Regions from separate parts of the Paenibacillus sp. FSL K6-2393 genome, predicted to be linked through region 2. Evidence: predicted binding sites of a transcription regulator. Region 2 holds the regulator's gene; the other holds the start of a gene.
The links. The regulator CtsR, encoded in region 2, represses protease genes until heat stress. The targets are predictions, from matches to a motif close to ATGGTCAATAAAGGTCAAACA.
Positions count from the first base shown of each region.

Region 1: clpP (ATP-dependent Clp endopeptidase proteolytic subunit ClpP) is a predicted target of CtsR. The motif match lies at 4,343-4,363, and genes of this name have one in related genera.

Region 1 covers NZ_JBBOCU010000002.1:162,170-171,783, reverse strand. Annotated here, with positions in the region: gene tpiA (triose-phosphate isomerase) at 1-265, opposite strand, end outside; gene MHI14_RS27925 (phosphoglycerate kinase) at 302-1,483, opposite strand; gene gap (type I glyceraldehyde-3-phosphate dehydrogenase) at 1,635-2,642, opposite strand; gene MHI14_RS27915 (sugar-binding transcriptional regulator) at 2,749-3,774, opposite strand; tRNA gene MHI14_RS27910 (tRNA-Arg) at 4,201-4,275, shown strand; gene clpP (ATP-dependent Clp endopeptidase proteolytic subunit ClpP) at 4,452-5,048, shown strand; gene MHI14_RS27900 (stalk domain-containing protein) at 5,216-6,313, opposite strand; gene MHI14_RS27895 (SIMPL domain-containing protein) at 6,701-7,453, opposite strand; gene MHI14_RS27890 (HPr family phosphocarrier protein) at 7,610-7,879, opposite strand; gene whiA (DNA-binding protein WhiA) at 8,135-9,073, opposite strand; gene MHI14_RS27880 (gluconeogenesis factor YvcK family protein) at 9,080-9,614, opposite strand, start outside.
Region 2 covers NZ_JBBOCU010000001.1:793,071-802,684, reverse strand. Annotated here, with positions in the region: gene MHI14_RS03340 (ATP-dependent Clp protease ATP-binding subunit) at 1-1,876, opposite strand, end outside; gene MHI14_RS03335 (protein arginine kinase) at 2,066-3,136, opposite strand; gene MHI14_RS03330 (UvrB/UvrC motif-containing protein) at 3,165-3,689, opposite strand; gene MHI14_RS03325 (CtsR family transcriptional regulator) at 3,721-4,182, opposite strand; gene MHI14_RS03320 (GNAT family N-acetyltransferase) at 4,644-5,819, opposite strand; rRNA gene rrf (5S ribosomal RNA) at 5,999-6,115, opposite strand; rRNA gene MHI14_RS03310 (23S ribosomal RNA) at 6,191-9,119, opposite strand; tRNA gene MHI14_RS03305 (tRNA-Ala) at 9,333-9,408, opposite strand; rRNA gene MHI14_RS03300 (16S ribosomal RNA) at 9,517-9,614, opposite strand, start outside.

The sequences.
Region 1 (9,614 bases), on a different contig from region 2:
AATCCACACCCAGGTCTTTCAGCATTACACCGCTGATTTCGCCTGTGAATGCACCGTTATCTTCAAAATGAAGATTTTGTGCACCAATTTTGATGTTTGTGCCTTTAACGGCTTCTACCAGGGATGGCAGATTTGTAAACGGTGCGCAGATTACAGTCTCCACGCCTTCAACTTCCGCTTTTCCTTTAACTTCCTGAATGAAGTCATTGGATTCGGAAACCGTTTTGAACATTTTCCAGTTACCTGCGATAATCGGTGTTCTCATGGGTTTCAACTCCTTCATGCTATAGACTACTAAAACTTACTTGTCGTTCAATGCCACTACGCCTGGAAGTACTTTACCTTCCATGAACTCGAGCGATGCACCGCCACCTGTAGAGATGTGGTTCATCTTGTCAGCCAATTTGAACTTCTCAGCTGCTGCTGCGGAGTCACCGCCACCAATTACAGTGTAAGCTTCTGTCTCAGCGCAAGCTTCCGCTACTGCACGAGTACCGTGGGAGAATGGCTCGATTTCAAATACGCCCATTGGTCCGTTCCACACAACCAATTTGGAGTTTTTGATAACGTCAGCATAGATCTCACGTGTTTTAGGACCGATGTCGATGCCTTCCCAATCTGCTGGGATGCCGTCGATGTCAACGATTTGTGTGTTTGCTTTCGCACTGAAATCGTCAGACACTACGATATCTACCGGCAGGTAGAAGTTTTTGCCCAGTTTTTTCGCTTTTTCGATGAAACCGAGAGCAACATCAAGTTTGGAATCATCCAACAAGGATTGTCCAATTTCATGTCCTTGTGCTTTCAAGAACGTGTAAGTCAGACCGCCACCGATGATCACGTTGTCTGCAATGTTCAGCAGGTTGTCGATTACATCGATTTTGTCCTTAACTTTGGATCCACCAATGATGGCTGTGAAAGGACGCTCAGGGTTGGAAATTGCTTTACCCAACACTTCAAGTTCTTTCTCCATCAACAAACCGGACACTGCTGGAAGCAAGTGAGCGATTCCTTCAGTCGAAGCGTGTGCTCTGTGTGCCGCGCCAAACGCATCGTTAACGAAAACGTCAGCCAGTTCAGCAAATTGTTTTGCGAGTTCTGCATCGTTTTTCTCTTCGCCTGCGTGGAAACGAACGTTTTCAAGCAACAATACGTCGCCGTTGTTCAGTTCAGCGATTTGAGCTTTAACAGCGTCACCAACAGAATCGTCAGCTTTAACAACTGTTTTACCAAGCAATTCTGACAAACGCTCAGCTGCTGGAGTCAAACGCAAGGATTCAACCACTTCGCCGTTAGGACGACCCATGTGGCTTGCCAAAATGACTTTAGCGCCTTTTTCAATCAAGAAGTTGATTGTAGGAAGCGTTGCACGAATACGTTTGTCATCTGTAATTTTACCATCTTCGAGCGGCACATTGAAATCTACACGGACAAAAGCCCGTTTTCCTGTCAATTCGATATCGCGTACACTTTTTTTGTTCATCTGTATTTCCTCCGCACCCATGTATTTGGTGGACCCATCAAGGGCTGAAATCCCTTGTCAATCCTGGTGTTTTTGAGAAATTTGCAAAATATTGATATATAAAGAGCGGAAACAATATAGCATCTGTTTCCGCTCTATGTTATTGCAGATATTACTTAATCATTTTTGCAAAGTGCTCCAAAGTGCGAACCAATTGTGCAGTGTAGGACATTTCATTGTCATACCAAGCTACAGTTTTAACCAATTGTTGGTCGCCAACAGTCAGAACTTTAGTTTGAGTTGCATCAAACAGGGAACCGAAAGTGATACCTTGGATGTCGGAAGATACGATTTCGTCTTCAGTGTATCCGAAAGTTTGTGGATCGGAAGCTTCTTTCATTACTGCGTTAACTTCTTCAGCAGTAACTTTTTTACCCAGAACTGTTACGAGTTCAGTCAGGGAACCAGTAGCTACTGGTACACGTTGAGCTGCACCATCCAATTTACCTTGCAGTTCTGGAATTACCAGACCGATTGCTTTAGCAGCACCAGTTGTGTTAGGGATGATGTTTTCAGCTGCTGCGCGAGCACGACGGAAGTCACCTTTAGGGTGTGGAGCATCCAACGTGTTTTGGTCGCCAGTGTAAGCATGAATTGTAGTCATCAAACCTTGAACGATTCCGAATTTGTCTTGCAGTGTTTTTGCCATAGGTGCCAGGCAGTTTGTTGTGCAAGATGCGCCGGAGATTACAGTTTCAGTACCGTCGAGGATTTCATGGTTTACGTTGTAAACGATGGTTTTCATGTCGCCAGTAGCTGGTGCGGAGATAACAACTTTCTTAGCTCCACCTTTCAAGTGTTTCTCAGCTGCTTCTTTAGTTGTGAAGAAACCAGTACATTCCAGAACGATATCTACGCCCAGGTCGCCCCAAGGAAGTTCTTCCGGGTTACGGTTAGCCAATACTTTAACTTCTTTGCCGTTCACTTTGAAGAAGCCATCGTGTACTTCAACATCGCCATCGAAGCGACCTTGAGTTGTATCATATTTGAGCAAATGAGCGAGCATTTTAGCGTCAGTCAAGTCGTTGATTGCTACTACCTCGATGCCCTCTACATTTTGAATACGGCGGAATGCCAAGCGTCCAATACGTCCAAAACCGTTAATACCTACTTTAATCATGAGTAAGTTCCTCCCAAGTTTTGATTAATTTTTTATGAAACTTATATATTCAAGACAGACGGTGAAGTCCGTCAAGACAACAATTGTTGTGTTGCAAAGTAAACCCTTATTCCATTTCAGCAACGATGACTTCGGCAGCAGCCTCATCAATAATCAGAATATCTTCCTGACCAAATCGCAACACGGAATGTATAGCAGCAGCTTTGCTTTTGCCACCTGCAATTCCAATCACAACATCGGTTCGTTCAATATCCTGAAGTCGCATACCCAGTGTAAGCATGGTATGTACCACCTTACCCTGATCGTTAAAGTAATAACCGAAAGATTCAGATACGGCTCCTTGCTCCTGAAGTTCATCTATAATCTCCGTCGCAAGTTTACGTCTTGTCGCCATCTCCACGGCATCACCAATTCCATGAATAACAATGCGCGATTGCCGAATCAGCTGCAGAATCTCCTGAACACTGGGGTCCTGGATTAATGATTCATAGGCATGATCACTTAGCAAATCCGGTACATGCAGGAGTTTGTATTGCGCTCCTACCCGTTTTGCCATTGTGGATGCAATCGTATTTGCCTGAATTTCAAGGCTTTCTCCAAGTCCACCGCGTGCCGGTACGAACCAGACACCTTTGAGCGATGTTGGCGGAGTCAGTTGCTCTGCGACTTCGGCCGTTGTTGATCCGCCAGTAACGGCGACAACGTCGTTGTCACTCATGATATTGCCGAGAGCCTTCGCTCCGGCTCTGCCCAGTTCCCTTTTGGCAAATGGAGAAACGTCCGAATCACCAGGAACCACAACTACCTTTTGCAGACCGTAGGCTTGCTTGATGCGCTCTTCCAGCTCGGATAATCCGAACAACTCTTTGGCTACGGGCTCTAACTGCTGCAGCAAATCATACCCTGCCTCGCTGATCTTCATCCCTGCACTGTCAATTTCAATAAGTCCCTGAGCCTTTAACAGATCGGTCTCAGCCCTCAGAACCCGCTCGGTCATCTGCATGGAATTAGCTAACGTTCTCCGTCCGATCACATCCGATAACATGATCTGTTGCAGAATCGTATACCTCTTTTTTAAGATATCCATGAGATCAGGCAGAAGCTGCTTTTGTACTTCTAAAATCGTTCGCATGCTTTCCACTCCCGCAAGTTCTCGTTCTAAGCTCTCTTTCGTGGCCCTAAAACGTCCCGGGTTAACTTTTTAAGTCCCACGTCTATTCTACCTAAAACTGACGTGACATGCAAGTGTTTCAACGTGTTATTTCGACACGTATTCAGCGTTTGTACGCGCCTATTTTCACAATCCTAGACTTCCATGATCAAGGACTAGCTCATACATACCATATATAGAAGAAACGAAAGAATTCCATCTACATATCGCTCAGAAACACATTTCATACGGCATGTCCAAAACCTCTAATAGCATTTACTTAAATGCACTCTTTATCCACTCTTCTTCATCATGATCATTTTTGGGTTAATCCAAACCAATACCACAACGAACTGCTTGCAATTAAATATTTCATGAGCTATAATCAATATTGCTGTCACATAATGTGCGCCCGTGGTCCAATGGATATGACGTAGGCCTCCGAAGCCTGAGATCCAAGTTCGATTCTTGGCGGGCGCGCCATTTTTATTTAACAGCTCATAACCCATTTAACCAATGAAACCGGAAAGGTTTCTTTTTTTTGTAAGTTAGTTTGACTTTCTTTGACTTTTTGTTTGGAATTGTTTATTATGTGGGTAATACGGTAACAGTTTAATTATAAACACCAATAACATTTACATTCCAAGGAGGTTTTTCACGTGAGTTTTATTCCAATGGTCGTTGAACAGAGCAACCGGGGTGAGCGCGCCTACGACATCTACTCCAGATTGCTGAAGGATCGTATTATTTTCCTTGGTAGCGATGTTAATGACGTAGTGGCTAATGCCATTATGGCACAGATGTTGTTCCTGGCTGCGGAAGATCCGGAGAAAGACATTCACTTATACATTAACAGCCCAGGCGGATCGATTACAGCCGGTATGGCCATTTACGATACAATGCAATTCATCAAACCGGATGTATCTACCATCTGTGTAGGTATGGCGGCTTCCATGGGCGCATTCTTGCTGAATGCCGGTGCAAAAGGTAAACGTTTTGCGTTGCCTAACAGTGAGATCATGATTCACCAACCACTTGGTGGTGCTCAAGGTCAAGCTTCAGACATCGAAATTCGTGCTCGCCGCATCCTGAAAATGCGTGATACCTTGAACCGCATCATCTCTGAGCGTTCAGGTCAACCGCTTGAGCGGATTGAGAAAGATACAGATCGTGACTACTTCATGAGCGCTGCTGAAGCTGCCGATTACGGTATCATTGATAAAGTTATTGAAAACGTAGGTTCCCAAGGTATCTAAGTGTGACGTAGACCACGGTCTACGCGTTGACATAATAACACCTAACGTAATCAGCAACACCTCATTGTGTTGTCTATACGAGAAGAAGCCCACATCATAATCATGATGTGGGCTTCTTTTTTTCATTTTATAAGAAAGATAACTGATCAGTGCACAATAATGATTCTTTATTTGGTTCCCGTTACATTGCTAAATGGTTCTGTGCCTTTAGGGAGAATCTCTTTATACGTAAATGGCATTTCAGGGAATCCCTCTGCGTACGCCGTATACTCATACAGCTGGAAGAACACAACCACACCCGTTGGTGTCACATAGAAATCCTGATCTTTATTGAACCCTTTATACCCATCAAGGTATCCACCGCGGGCTTTCAGTTGCTCGCCCACTTTTTTACCCAACGTTTCGCGCATGGTTTTATTATTTTGCAGCACATCATCTAACGTGAGCTCCTTGCCTGTGTCCAGTGCAAAGGTGTGGCCCGTACGGTATGTCATACCATGAGCGCCAGCATAATCTTCGTATCGTTGTGTAATAAGTCCCAACACGCCTTTTTCATTGTACGTCACTACATAAGAGCTCTCAAATGCATATGGACGGTTGGCTGTTGCACCGCCGAATTCAGATGTCTGTTTCTTGAAGTCAGCTACATAAGCATCCACTTCGTCTTTGAGCACTTTGTTGATCGCCGCTTCAGCTTCTTTGCTGGCAAGTCCACTCACCTGTGGATATTGAACATCTACTTCAGCGTTTTTCACAGTGACATTAACTGTTGCCGCTTTAATTTTCACGTTATTTTGTTTCACCTTGCTAAGTGTCAACGTTTTGGTTTTGCCATCCCAATTCCCCTGTACACCCAGATAATCTCTCATTGCCGAGAATGGAATATACAATCGACCCTGAATCAATTTCGCTTCCACCTGAGGGTAATATCCGTTAATATAAACGTTTGGCTGTCCATCCATCAGGCTAACGGTCATCGCATTGTTGGCTGCTGTTACCGTATATGACTTGGTTTTTGCATCATATTTCAGGGTTCCACCTGCCACATCTTTAACTGCCGTAAGAGAAACCCAAGTTGAGCCACCTTGAAGAAGTCCTTTTTGAGTCAGTGTTTTTCCACCCGATTTCAGAGTTACCTCAGCCGGGGTTGTCACTTTCGAGGATACCGATGCTGCCTGAACCGAACTATCCTGCCATACCGAACCGCTACCTACAATAATTCCTGCTGCAAGCAATGCACTTGTCCATTTTTTCCATGATGTCATATATAAAACTCCTCTCTGAATTCACAATTAGGGATCATTGCGTATGTAATCCTGATCTGATCGCATATCTCATACGCTCACCTCTCTATTATAATTAACCCGATTTCGGAAAGGTTTACAGCTCGAGTTACAATGTTGATGAATATCAGACCGAAAATATAAGGGGATATGACCTTTTTGTCACGAACAACTATACAAAAAAGATACCAATAACCAGCATTTCATGTAGCTTCAAAAGGTACCCTCTTCTCCAACTTCATCAAAGTTTGCTTTTCCAACAAAAAAAGACTCTGTCCACAGGACAAAGTCTTTGTCATTATTTCGTTGTACCCCTTCAAATGACTCATGAAAAGGTTACTTGAGTTTACAATCCTAGTTCACTCTTGTTTATTTCATTTCATACGTGATATTCAGGATTGTGCTTACTTTAACCTGGCCTGTTTCAATCTCAGTGCCACCTGCTGTATCTTGTGCTTTGGACATCAACGCCTCACTTGCATAGAATACAGGCACATTGGCATCACCTTGGCTCACGGAAAGAACAGCACCGAGTTGACGTTTAACTGCTTTTGCAATGGCGCCAGCTTTCACATCTGCATTGGCAACAGCTTTCTCAATCACTTGGGACTCATAACTTTCCGGATTTTCTACAGTAAAGCGCACGTTTTCAATGTTGTTGGCACCTGCCCCCGAAGCAGCATCGAGCAACTCGCCGATCTTATCCATCTCACGATATGTGACAGTCAGCGTATGATGCGCTGTGTATCCTTTAATTTGTTGTCCGTCTTTTTCGCTATACGTATAGTTGGGTTGTACAGAGAACTGACTCGTTTGAATGTCGTCTGCACTGATCTTCCACGTATTCTTCAGCAAGTTGGATACCTTTTGAACTTTCGCAGCATTCGCTTTTTGAGCAGATGCAGCTGTCTCTGCAGTACTGTTCACACCAATGGATAGATAAGCGATATCAGGTTTCACCTGAATCTCACCTTTACCCACAACATTAATCACGTTCTGTTGTACTCCCTGAACCTCTGCAGCGTAAGCATAGTTACCTGGTGCAACCCATGCCGTTCCTCCAACAAGCAACGTACTTGCCACCAGCACCGCACCAAACGGTTTCATCCATTGTTTACCCATCACGATAGCCTCCTTATGTGTTAACATCTCATACTTTAATCGATTTGATACCTTAACAGACGGGACAAATTCCATAATGTTGCACTTGACGATAGCAAATACGTCAATAACGCAAAAAAGCCCCTTTCGGGACTTCTTCATTGGATTGATCATATCTTATTGGTTTTCGAGCTCTTCCTTGCTTACCAGACTAACTAAAGCGTTTACAGCCTGTTCGGCATCCGCGCCTTCTGCACTAATCTGGATTTCCGTACCTGTGCTAATTGCAAGGCTCATGATCCCCATGATACTTTTTGCATTAACTTTTTTGTCGTCCTTCTCGACGAACACTTCAGACGAGTACTTATTCGCTTCTTGAACGAACAGTGCCGCAGGTCTGGCATGGAGACCCGTTTTCAAACGGACAACTACCGGGTGCTTTGTCATGGAAACTTACCCCCTATTATGAAATCTGGACATTAAATACACAATTATATTTATACAACATTATACCATTAACCCGTGCAGGACACTAGAAGAAAAAACTCAGGGTGCTTTAGAGGACATTATCTTGCCCTAATTTCATCTTTTGCACAGCGCATCCAATGACCTAAGTAAGTTCCCTAGGTCCTTAACGGTTGACTTTCCCGGCCTTTCTGTTCAGCAGAAACAGCCGACCTTGTTACTTTACCCTACTCCGTCTTAACCATAACGTTCTGTGCGTACTTTCTCAGCCAGCTCATCAATTTTACGAAGCCGATGGTTCACTCCTGACTTGCTAACTGTACCTTTAAGGAGTTCGCCTACTTCTTTCAAATTGATATCTGGATGAGCGAGTCGAACCTCCGCCACCTCGCGAAGTTTCTCAGGCAACGATTCCAGACCAACTTCCTTTTGTAACAACCGAATATTATCGATTTGTCTTACCGCCGCTCCAATCGTTTTATTCAGGTTGGCGGTCTCACAATTGACAATCCGGTTAACTGAGTTACGCATATCACGCATAATTCGTACATCTTCAAACTTGAACAAGGCCTGATGAGCACCAATGATGCTGAGCAGCTCAATGATTTTCTCGCCTTCCTTAATGTATAGGATGAATCCTTTTTTCCGTTCTATGCACCGGGCATTCAGATGAAATTCATTGGCCAGGTCAACCAGTGCCTGACAGTGCTCTTCATACATGGACGCAATCTCCAGATGGTACGAGGAACCTTCCGGATTATTAACCGATCCACCGGCCAGAAATGCACCGCGAAGATAGGCACGTTTACAACAGTTCTGCTGAAATAACTCCGTATTAATTCCTGGCGTAAACAGAAAACCTTCCGATACAATATGAAGACTGTTGAGAATCTCTTGTACCATGGTTGGAATTCGAACAATATATACATTGTTCTTTTTCAGCCGCATTTTTTTGCGGACCAGTAGTTCCGTATGCACTTGAAAATGCTTTTTAAGCAGAGAGTATGCCCGTCTTGCAATGGCGGCATTCTCCGTCGAAATATCCAAGATCACTTTTTTATTCGATAACTGCACTGCACCAAGCATACGGATGAGGGCTGAAAGTTCCGCCTTTTCGCAGCACGGTTCGCTCTCGATCATGGTTAACTCTTTTTTGGTCTGTGCTGCAAACGACATGGGACTTCACCTCTTCCGTAACATCCAATTTTGTACCAGTTGGTAGATGTGATGACTTAACTTGTCGGCATCATGACGCAGATAGGTTTTGAACAGAACAAGGGTATCTGCAACCACCTGATAGCCGGCACTTTCCAGTACATTCATATCCAGGACAACCGGTTTTGCTCCTTTTTCCGCATACTTATTCTGCACTTGCAGCGGAATATCACCATTATTTACGATAACATAGTCGAAGAGCTGATGACCTATATGCTCGTGTACCGCCTTAAGGTGGTCACTTACCGTATAGTTATCCGTTTCTCCCGGCTGTGTCATAACATTACAGATAAACATCTTCACCGCATCAGCCTCTACCACAGCTTCTGCAAGCTTAGGTACGAGCAGATTGGGAAGGATGCTTGTATAGAGGCTGCCTGGCCCGATCAGAATGGCGTCAGCTTGACGAATGGCCTCTACTGCCTCTGGCAACGGCTCCACGTGATCCGGTTCAAGGAAAACACGTTTGATGCGTCCACCCGCCTCAGGGATTTTGGACTCA
Region 2 (9,614 bases):
CTTCTGGGTGTGCTTTCTCGATCTCATCAAGCAGGACTACGGAGTATGGTTTGCGACGAACTTTCTCTGTCAGCTGACCACCTTCTTCGTATCCAACATATCCTGGAGGCGCTCCGACGAGTCGGGAAGTTGAATGTTTCTCGCCATACTCAGACATATCAATCCGGATTACTGCATTTTCATCACCGAACATTGCTTCAGCCAGAGCACGAGCAAGTTCTGTTTTACCTACCCCAGTAGGACCGAGGAAGATGAATGAACCCATCGGACGTTTTGGATCTTTAAGTCCCGCACGAGCACGACGAACCGCACGGCTGACCGATTTCACAGCCTCATCCTGGCCAATGACACGTTCATGAAGAATCGATTCCAGATTCATCAGGCGTTGTGTCTCTTCTTCTTTCAGCTTGTTCACCGGAATTCCTGTCCAGTTGGCTACCACTTGTGCAATATCCTCAGGTGTTACTTCAGAATCCGTGCGACCTTGTTTTTCTTTCCACTGATTCTTCGTTACATCCAGCTCTTCACGGATTTTTTGTTCCGTATCACGAAGCGCTGCGGCTTTTTCGAACTCCTGGCTTTGAACTGCAGCGTCTTTTTCTTTACGGATATCTTCCAGACGGCTTTCCAGTTGTTTCAGGTTTGGTGGGATCGTGTAAGAGTTCAATCTTACTTTGGAACCCGCCTCATCAATCAGGTCAATCGCTTTGTCTGGCAGGAAACGGTCTGTGATGTAACGGTCAGACAGTTTAACCGCCTGTACAATCGCTTCGTCCGTAATTTTCACGCGGTGATGCGCTTCATAACGGTCACGCAAGCCATGCAAAATTTGAATCGCTTCTTCCGGAGAAGGCTGATCTACAGTAATCGGTTGGAAACGACGCTCAAGCGCTGCATCCTTCTCGATGTATTTACGATATTCATCCAGTGTTGTCGCACCGATACATTGCAGTTCTCCACGGGCCAGAGCCGGTTTCAAAATGTTAGAAGCATCGATGGCACCTTCAGCTCCGCCTGCACCAATCAAAGTATGCAATTCGTCGATAAACAGGACAATGTTACCTGCTTGGCGAATCTCATCCATGATTTTTTTCAGACGATCTTCGAACTCACCACGATATTTGGTTCCAGCGACTACTGAACCCATATCCAGGGTCATTACACGTTTGTCGCGCAATGTTTCCGGAATCTCATTTGCAATGATTTTTTGTGCAAGGCCTTCAGCAATCGCTGTTTTACCTACACCTGGCTCACCGATCAATACCGGGTTGTTCTTGGTACGACGGCTGAGCACTTGGATGACACGCTCAATTTCTTTGCTACGCCCAATGACTGGGTCAAGGTTATTCTCTCTGGCGTAAGCCGTGAGGTCACGTGCCAGACTGTCCAGTGTTGGTGTGCTGACATTGGCAGGTGTTCCATTATGACTGGATACAGCTTCACTGCTGCCAAGCAACTGTAACACTTGTTGACGTGCTTTGTTCAGGCTGATACCCAGGTTATTGAGCACACGTGCTGCAACACCCTCGCCTTCACGAATCAATCCGAGCAGGATATGCTCTGTGCCTACATAGGTATGGCCCAATTTACGAGCTTCATCCATAGACAGTTCAATTACTTTTTTCGCACGTGGCGTATATGCAATGTTGGTAGGTTGCTCTTGGCCACGGCCAATCAGCGTTTCTACTTCATCCTGAATTTTTTCCAATCCGAGTCCCAGGCCGATCAGTGCTTTGGCAGCGATGCCTTCGCCTTCACGAATGAGGCCGAGCAAAATATGCTCAGTACCGATGTTATTATGACCGAGACGGACAGCTTCTTCCTGCGCGAGTGCGAGCACCTTTTGGGCCCGTTCCGTAAATCTTCCAAACATCATATCTCCTGCACCTCCATGGTTTTGGATAAAACGAGGGTCATGTAATAAAATAACCGTCGTATTCTTCATATCATTTTTGTTTGCAGCCGTGCTGCGAATAAAGTCATTTGGCATTCGTACATGCCTTATTTATTATATAAAAGCCGCAATGCGGCATGAAACCATAATTCAATACAATATCAGGCTAAGCTAGGACTGCTTCGCTGCATTGATCGTATCACGAATCAACTGAGCACGATAGATGTCACGCTCATCTGTGCGCATATCTTCCCCGAATGTTTTCTGCAAAAATCCCGGCTGTGTCATCACATTCAACTCATTCATTACCGTGATGGACAATCCATCCAGTAAGCCGAGATCCACGCCAAGGCGTACATCCGATAAGCGCTGTGCAGCTTCCTTGGAATCAACAATAGCTGCATGAGACAATATGCCGTAAGAACGCATGACACGATCCGTAATCCGAAGTCTGGAGTCGGTAATTAACCGTTCTCTGGCTGTACGCTCATGACCTATCATCTGTAATACAACACCATGCAGGTTCTCGATGACTTCCTGTTCGGTCTGTCCCAATGTAATCTGGTTCGAGATCTGGAACAGGTTACCCATCGCCTCACTGCCTTCACCATATATCCCCCTTACAGTTAATCCCACTTGGGAAACTGCGGTTAGAATACGGCCTATCTGTTGCGTCATCACTAGGGCAGGCAAGTGCATCATAACCGATGCTCTAACACCTGTACCTACATTGGTAGGACAACTGGTTAAGTATCCTCTGCGATCATCAAAAGCATAGTCCACGTGCGCTTCAAAAGCATCATCTATTGCGGAAGCTTTCTCCCAGGCTTCTTTCACCTGGAACCCCGGATAGAGGCACTGGATACGAAGATGATCCTCTTCATTAATCATAATACTGACCGACTCATCCTCACTGAGAATAACCGCACCATTCCTGGATTCATTCGCAAGACTTGGACTGATGAGATGTTTCTCCACCAGCACCCGTTTGTCGAGTTCGTCAATATCGATCAGATCCAACGTATGAAAATCCCCAAAGGCATGAACGTCATCGTATTGAAGTACTTCGCTCAGCTTATTCAGCACCTCTTCCGATTGCTCATTGGAAGCCAGCATCGGAAACGGAACATGCTGAAGGTTGCGTGCAATCCGGACACGGCTGCTAATGACAATTTCGGAATCAGCCGCATCACTGCGCATCCAGTCGCTGAGCGCCTTCTCTGTAAAGCGCAGATTAGGCATTACGCATCCCTCCTACTCATGACAAACTTTACTCCTGAGCTATTCCTTTTTCAAGTCCTCTGATCTGGTCACGGATCTGAGCCGCCTCTTCAAATTCCTCTTGCGCGATGCTCTCCTGGAGCTCACGCTTCAGATCAGCGATTTGCCGTTTCACCTTGATGCGACCACCAGCTCGTGCAGGCACTTTGCCTACATGGGACGTACTACCATGAACCCGCTTGAACAAAGGGTCCAGACGGCTGTCAAAATATTTATAACATGAACTGCAGCCAAATCGGCCTATCTTGCTGAATTGTGAGTACGTCATACCACACTCTTCACACTGAAGTGCTTTTGCAGGTGGTGTTCCTGCCGATCCACTTTTGCTGGCTGGATCAAAATCAAGCAATCCGGACAACAAGTTGTGAATGGAAAACCCGCCTGCTGTTCCAGGGATCATTTCCCCTTTTTCACGGGCACATGACTCACAAATATGGAATTCCGTCTTCTCTCCATTTACGATTTTCGTAAAATGAAGTGTCGCCGGACGTTTATTGCATTCTTGGCACAGCATATTGATGTACCTCCTTTGACCCCGATAGTTTTCATTTACCGAGCAAAGATATTAACATCGCCTTCAACATTCTGGCACGAATTTGATCCCGGTAAGGAAGTTTGACTAATATAACCTCTCTAGATACAGCAGCTCGCATCAACCCGGCTTCCCGCTTGCTCAAGAAGCGTGCTTCTTCCAATTGATAGATCAAACCTTCGGCAGCTGTCTGCCCGATCTCTTCACCAATACTATGGTGCAAATGATTATGCAGAGCTGATTGGGCCGGTAATTCAATGCGCTGTATGCGAACATAACCACCACCGCCGCGTTTACTCTCTACCAGGTATCCCTTCTCGAGTGTAAAACGTGTGCTGATGACATAATTGATCTGGGAAGGTACACATGAGAATTGATCTGCCAGATCATTACGCTGAATTTCAACCATTCCTTCGGGACTTTCATGCAAAATACTCTTCAGATATCGTTCGATAATATCAGAGATATTACGCATCCAATCATCCTCCACTGTCTGAAACGTTAAGTCAATAAGGACCCACACGCCCCCACAGAGTACACCTTCTCTACCCATTTAACCAATCAGGAAAACAGCGAATCTTGCTTCCACAGGTATCAACAGGAGAGCGAAGGAAGCACGAAGGTCCTTTAATATTCCCTTGATCCTCCGATGAGATGAATCCCGTATATTGGCGATCATGCATCAGATTGTTGAAAGAAAGCTACTTAAGTATTAAACCTTTAGTTGACTTTGACTTTCTTTGACTTTATAACCATTATAGCATATTTTGTGGTTTTGCCAAGTGGGGTCACTATTCATTTTTTACGATTTTACACGAAATATTCCCCAGACACAAAAAAACCTCCCCAAAATTGCTGGAGAAGTCCATTTGTCTTTCGATCACGCCATATTTCTATATAAGCTAATCAAGTTAAATGGAGCAGTGGGAATAGTCATCAGAAGAAATCGAGCAAATAGGTTTCCCGTTCAGGAATCGCTTGTTCCAAAGCCTTAATTGCTGCTTCTGGTCCGTGAATTCTTCCGATCCGTGCCATTTCCGTTGGTCTGCGATACCCCATCAGCACTGCGGTAAGGGATTGAATATCCACCTTAATGGTCTGATCATCAGTAATTGGTTCTGAAGTTTTCCATATGGACGCTGTTCCATTCATCGCTACGTTTAATTGCCATACTCCTTCATTCCACGGAGCGTGGGTATCCTCTACCTGTAGAACAATCTGCACCGGTGAGTCCTGGCTTGCAAATGGATACTGGGATATAAACTGCTCTACACTAACGATACGCGCCATAAAATAAGGTACGATTTCTTGCTGAATCCGTGGGTTATCCAATTGGAAAGCAAGCGTATCACTGGCTGGTGCCTGCAACGTAACTTCCTGAATCATGGAATCATGGTTAGCAATGAAGGTCCACAGCCCTTGCCTAGCCTCTTCATTCAGATAGATGATCTCTTTAATGGTAAACTTATTTTCCTTAACCTCATATAAAAGATAACCTTGTGCTGCATCAGCTTCATCGTAATATACAGCCTTCTGGCTGGTCCCATTAACAAGAACTGAATTCTCCCACCTTGCATCATCCCGAACCAGAGTTCCGTTATAACGCTCAGCATAAGCACTGTATACTTCCTTTAATATGCTGAGACCTGGATCCCCACGCCGAATCGTTCCAGGTGTCGCCTTTTTCAGAGGCAAATGAGCTGTAGGTACTTTATAACGTTTAAATTCAACATAAGTCTCCCATCCATACTTCCGATAGAAACCAAAAGAGAATGGATGCAAGAACGATATACTTTGTTTGTTACGATTCATTTCTTCCAATGCATGCTTCAGCAGACCCGCTACCCAGCCTTTGCGTCTATACTCTGGCCAGGTGGCTACACCTGCAATACCGCCCATCTCGAACGATCTGCCATGAATATAGGTTTGAAAAGGGATTATGTGAAGTTTGGCTCCTAGCTGCCCGTCCTCATATACACCCCATATATCCTGTGACGAAAATTGACTCCGCCGTTTTTCTTTTTGTTCCTCACTCATTACCACCTGAAAAGCATATTCGGAGAGTGCCATAGCCGGTTCAAAATCATCTACCGTCAATTTCTGAATTTCCATGTCGTCCTACACCCCATTCGCTAGAGTTATTATCAATCCAAATCATGGCCTGATATGTGATATATGTACCCCTTAGAGTGTGTCAGAGGATTCTTACAAAGTCAAATAAGAGATGCTTACGCATCCCCTTAAATAAACAAATAAAAACCACCACCGAATAACATCGGCAGTGGTTCTTCGCTTGGCGGCGTCCTACTCTCCCAGGACCCTGCGGTCCAAGTACCATCGGCGCTAGAGGGCTTAACGGTCGTGTTCGGGATGGGTACGTGTGGAACCCCTCCGCCATCGCCACCAAACGCGTAGCTTACATTTCAGAGTGTTGTTCTCTGAAAACTAGATTCGAAACGAAACATGCGAATTATCACTTGCTATTGGATAAGCCCTCGACCGATTAGTACTGGTCAGCTCCATGCATTGCTGCACTTCCACCCCCAGCCTATCTACCTCGTCGTCTTCAAGGGGTCTTACATACTGGGAAATCTCATCTTGAGGGGGGCTTCACGCTTAGATGCTTTCAGCGTTTATCCCGTCCGTACATAGCTACCCAGCGGTGCTCCTGGCGGAACAACTGGTACACCAGCGGTACGTCCATCCCGGTCCTCTCGTACTAAGGACAGCTCCTCTCAAATTTCCTACGCCCACGACAGATAGGGACCGAACTGTCTCACGACGTTCTGAACCCAGCTCGCGTACCGCTTTAATGGGCGAACAGCCCAACCCTTGGGACCTACTTCAGCCCCAGGATGCGATGAGCCGACATCGAGGTGCCAAACCTCCCCGTCGATGTGGACTCTTGGGGGAGATAAGCCTGTTATCCCCAGGGTAGCTTTTATCCGTTGAGCGATGGCCCTTCCATGCGGTACCACCGGATCACTAAGCCCGACTTTCGTCCCTGCTCGACTTGTAGGTCTCGCAGTCAAGCTCCCTTATGCCTTTGCACTCTTCGAATGATTTCCAACCATTCTGAGGGAACCTTTGGGCGCCTCCGTTACTCTTTAGGAGGCGACCGCCCCAGTCAAACTGCCCACCTGACACTGTCCCCGCACCGGATTACGGTACCAGGTTAGAACCTAGATACGATCAGGGTGGTATCCCAACGTTGCCTCCACGCAAGCTGGCGCTCACGTTTCAAAGGCTCCCACCTATCCTGTACAGATCGTACCCAAATTCAATATCAAGCTGCAGTAAAGCTCCATGGGGTCTTTCCGTCTTGTCGCGGGTAACCTGCATCTTCACAGGTATTAAAATTTCACCGGATCTCTCGTTGAGACAGCGCCCAAGTCGTTACGCCATTCGTGCGGGTCAGAATTTACCTGACAAGGAATTTCGCTACCTTAGGACCGTTATAGTTACGGCCGCCGTTTACTGGGGCTTCGGTTCACAGCTTCGGGATTGCTCCCTAACCACTCCCCTTAACCTTCCAGCACCGGGCAGGCGTCAGCCCGTATACTTCGCCTTACGGCTTCGCACAGACCTGTGTTTTTGCTAAACAGTCGCTTGGGCCTTTTCACTGCGGCCCCCTCGTGCTATTCACACTACCGGGGCACCCCTTCTCCCGAAGTTACGGGGTCATTTTGCCGAGTTCCTTAACGAGAGTTCTTCCGCGCGCCTTAGAATACTCTTCTCGCCTACCTGTGTCGGTTTGCGGTACGGGCACCTTCACCTGGCTAGAGGCTTTTCTTGGCAGTGTGAGATCATGACCTTCGCTACTATAATTTTCGCTCCCCATCACAGCTCAGCCTTAATGATGTGCGGATTTGCCTACACATCAGCCTCACTGCTTAGACGGACATCCATCAGTCCGCGTCACTACCCTACTGCGTCCCCCCATTGCTCATAACGGCTTACGGTGGTACAGGAATTTCGACCTGTTGTCCTTCGACTACGCCTTTCGGCCTCGCCTTAGGTCCCGACTTACCCTGAGCGGACGAGCCTTCCTCAGGAACCCTTAGGCTTTCGGCGGATCAGATTCTCACTGATCTTTTCGTTACTCATACCGGCATTCTCACTTGTATAATGTCCAGCGCTCCTTACGGTACACCTTCAACCCTTATACAACGCTCCCCTACCCCTGATGCAAAGCATCAAGCCATAGCTTCGGTGGTGTGTTTAGCCCCGTTACATTTTCGGCGCAGAGTCACTCGACCAGTGAGCTATTACGCACTCTTTCAATGGTGGCTGCTTCTAAGCCAACATCCTGGTTGTCTGTGCAACTCCACATCCTTTCCCACTTAACACACACTTGGGGACCTTAGCTGATGGTCTGGGCTGTTTCCCTTTTGACAATGGATCTTAGCACTCACTGTCTGACTCCCGGAAGTAAGTCTATGGCATTCGGAGTTTGACTGAGCTTGGTAACCCTTGCGGGCCCCGCACCCAATCAGTGCTCTACCTCCACGACTCTGTTTTCCGAGGCTAGCCCTAAAGCTATTTCGGGGAGAACCAGCTATCTCCGAGTTCGATTGGAATTTCTCCGCTACCCCCACCTCATCCCCGCATTTTTCAACATGCGTGGGTTCGGGCCTCCAGTGCGTGTTACCGCACCTTCACCCTGGACAGGGGTAGATCACCCGGTTTCGGGTCTACGTCCACGTACTAAGTCGCCCTATTCAGACTCGCTTTCGCTGCGGCTCCGGCTCTTCACCTTAACCTTGCACGGGAACGTAACTCGCCGGTTCATTCTACAAAAGGCACGCCATCACCCCTAAAACGGGCTCTGACTTTTTGTAAGCACACGGTTTCAGGTTCTATTTCACTCCCCTTCCGGGGTGCTTTTCACCTTTCCCTCACGGTACTGCTTCACTATCGGTCGCTAGGAAGTATTTAGCCTTGGCAGATGGTCCTGCCGGATTCATACGGGGTTTCACGTGCCCCGCACTACTCGGGATCCGTCTCGGAGGGAACAGACTTTCAACTACAGGGCTTTTACCTTCTTTGGCGGGCCTTTCCAGACCTCTTCGCTTAACCGGTTCCTTTGTAACTCCATGTGAGACGTCCCACAACCCCAAAGAGCAAGCTCTCTGGTTTGGGCTTCTCCGCGTTCGCTCGCCGCTACTGACGGAATCACTATTGTTTTCTCTTCCTCAGGGTACTTAGATGTTTCAGTTCCCCTGGTATGCCTCTACATAACCTATGTATTCAGTTATGAGTAACTGGAAATTACCCCAGCTGGGTTTCCCCATTCGGACACCCCCGGATCAAAGCTTGCTTACAGCTCCCCGAGGCAGTTTCGTTGTTCGCCACGTCCTTCATCGGCTCCTAGCGCCTAGGCATCCTCCGTGTGCTCTTAGTAGCTTAACCATTTTGTTCCGGTTTCGGTCGCTCGCTTCCCTTGGTTTGGACTGCGTCCAAATCCAAAAGTCGCTCTCACCCGATACCATCACAAAAGCAATTTAACTACCTTTATACACTTGACTTGTTTGCACAAGTTCAGCTTAAAGGAATGTTCTAATTCGCGTTTGTTTCGTTTCGATATCTAGTTTTCAAAGAACAAGCCAAATAGATGAAATTGTTTGGTGGAGCCAAGCGGGATCGAACCGCTGACCTCCTGCTTGCAAGGCAGGCGCTCTCCCAGCTGAGCTATGGCCCCTCAAATTCCATCAAAACTGAACAAATGGATAAGTAACTGTGTTGCTGTTGCAGGTTCTAAGAACCTGCTTATTTGAATGTTTCCGTTGCAGGAAACGATTCTCCATAGAAAGGAGGTGATCCAGCCGCACCTTCCGATACGGCTACCTTGTTACGACTTCACCCCAATCATCTATCCCACCTTCGGCGGCTGGCTCCTTGCGGTTA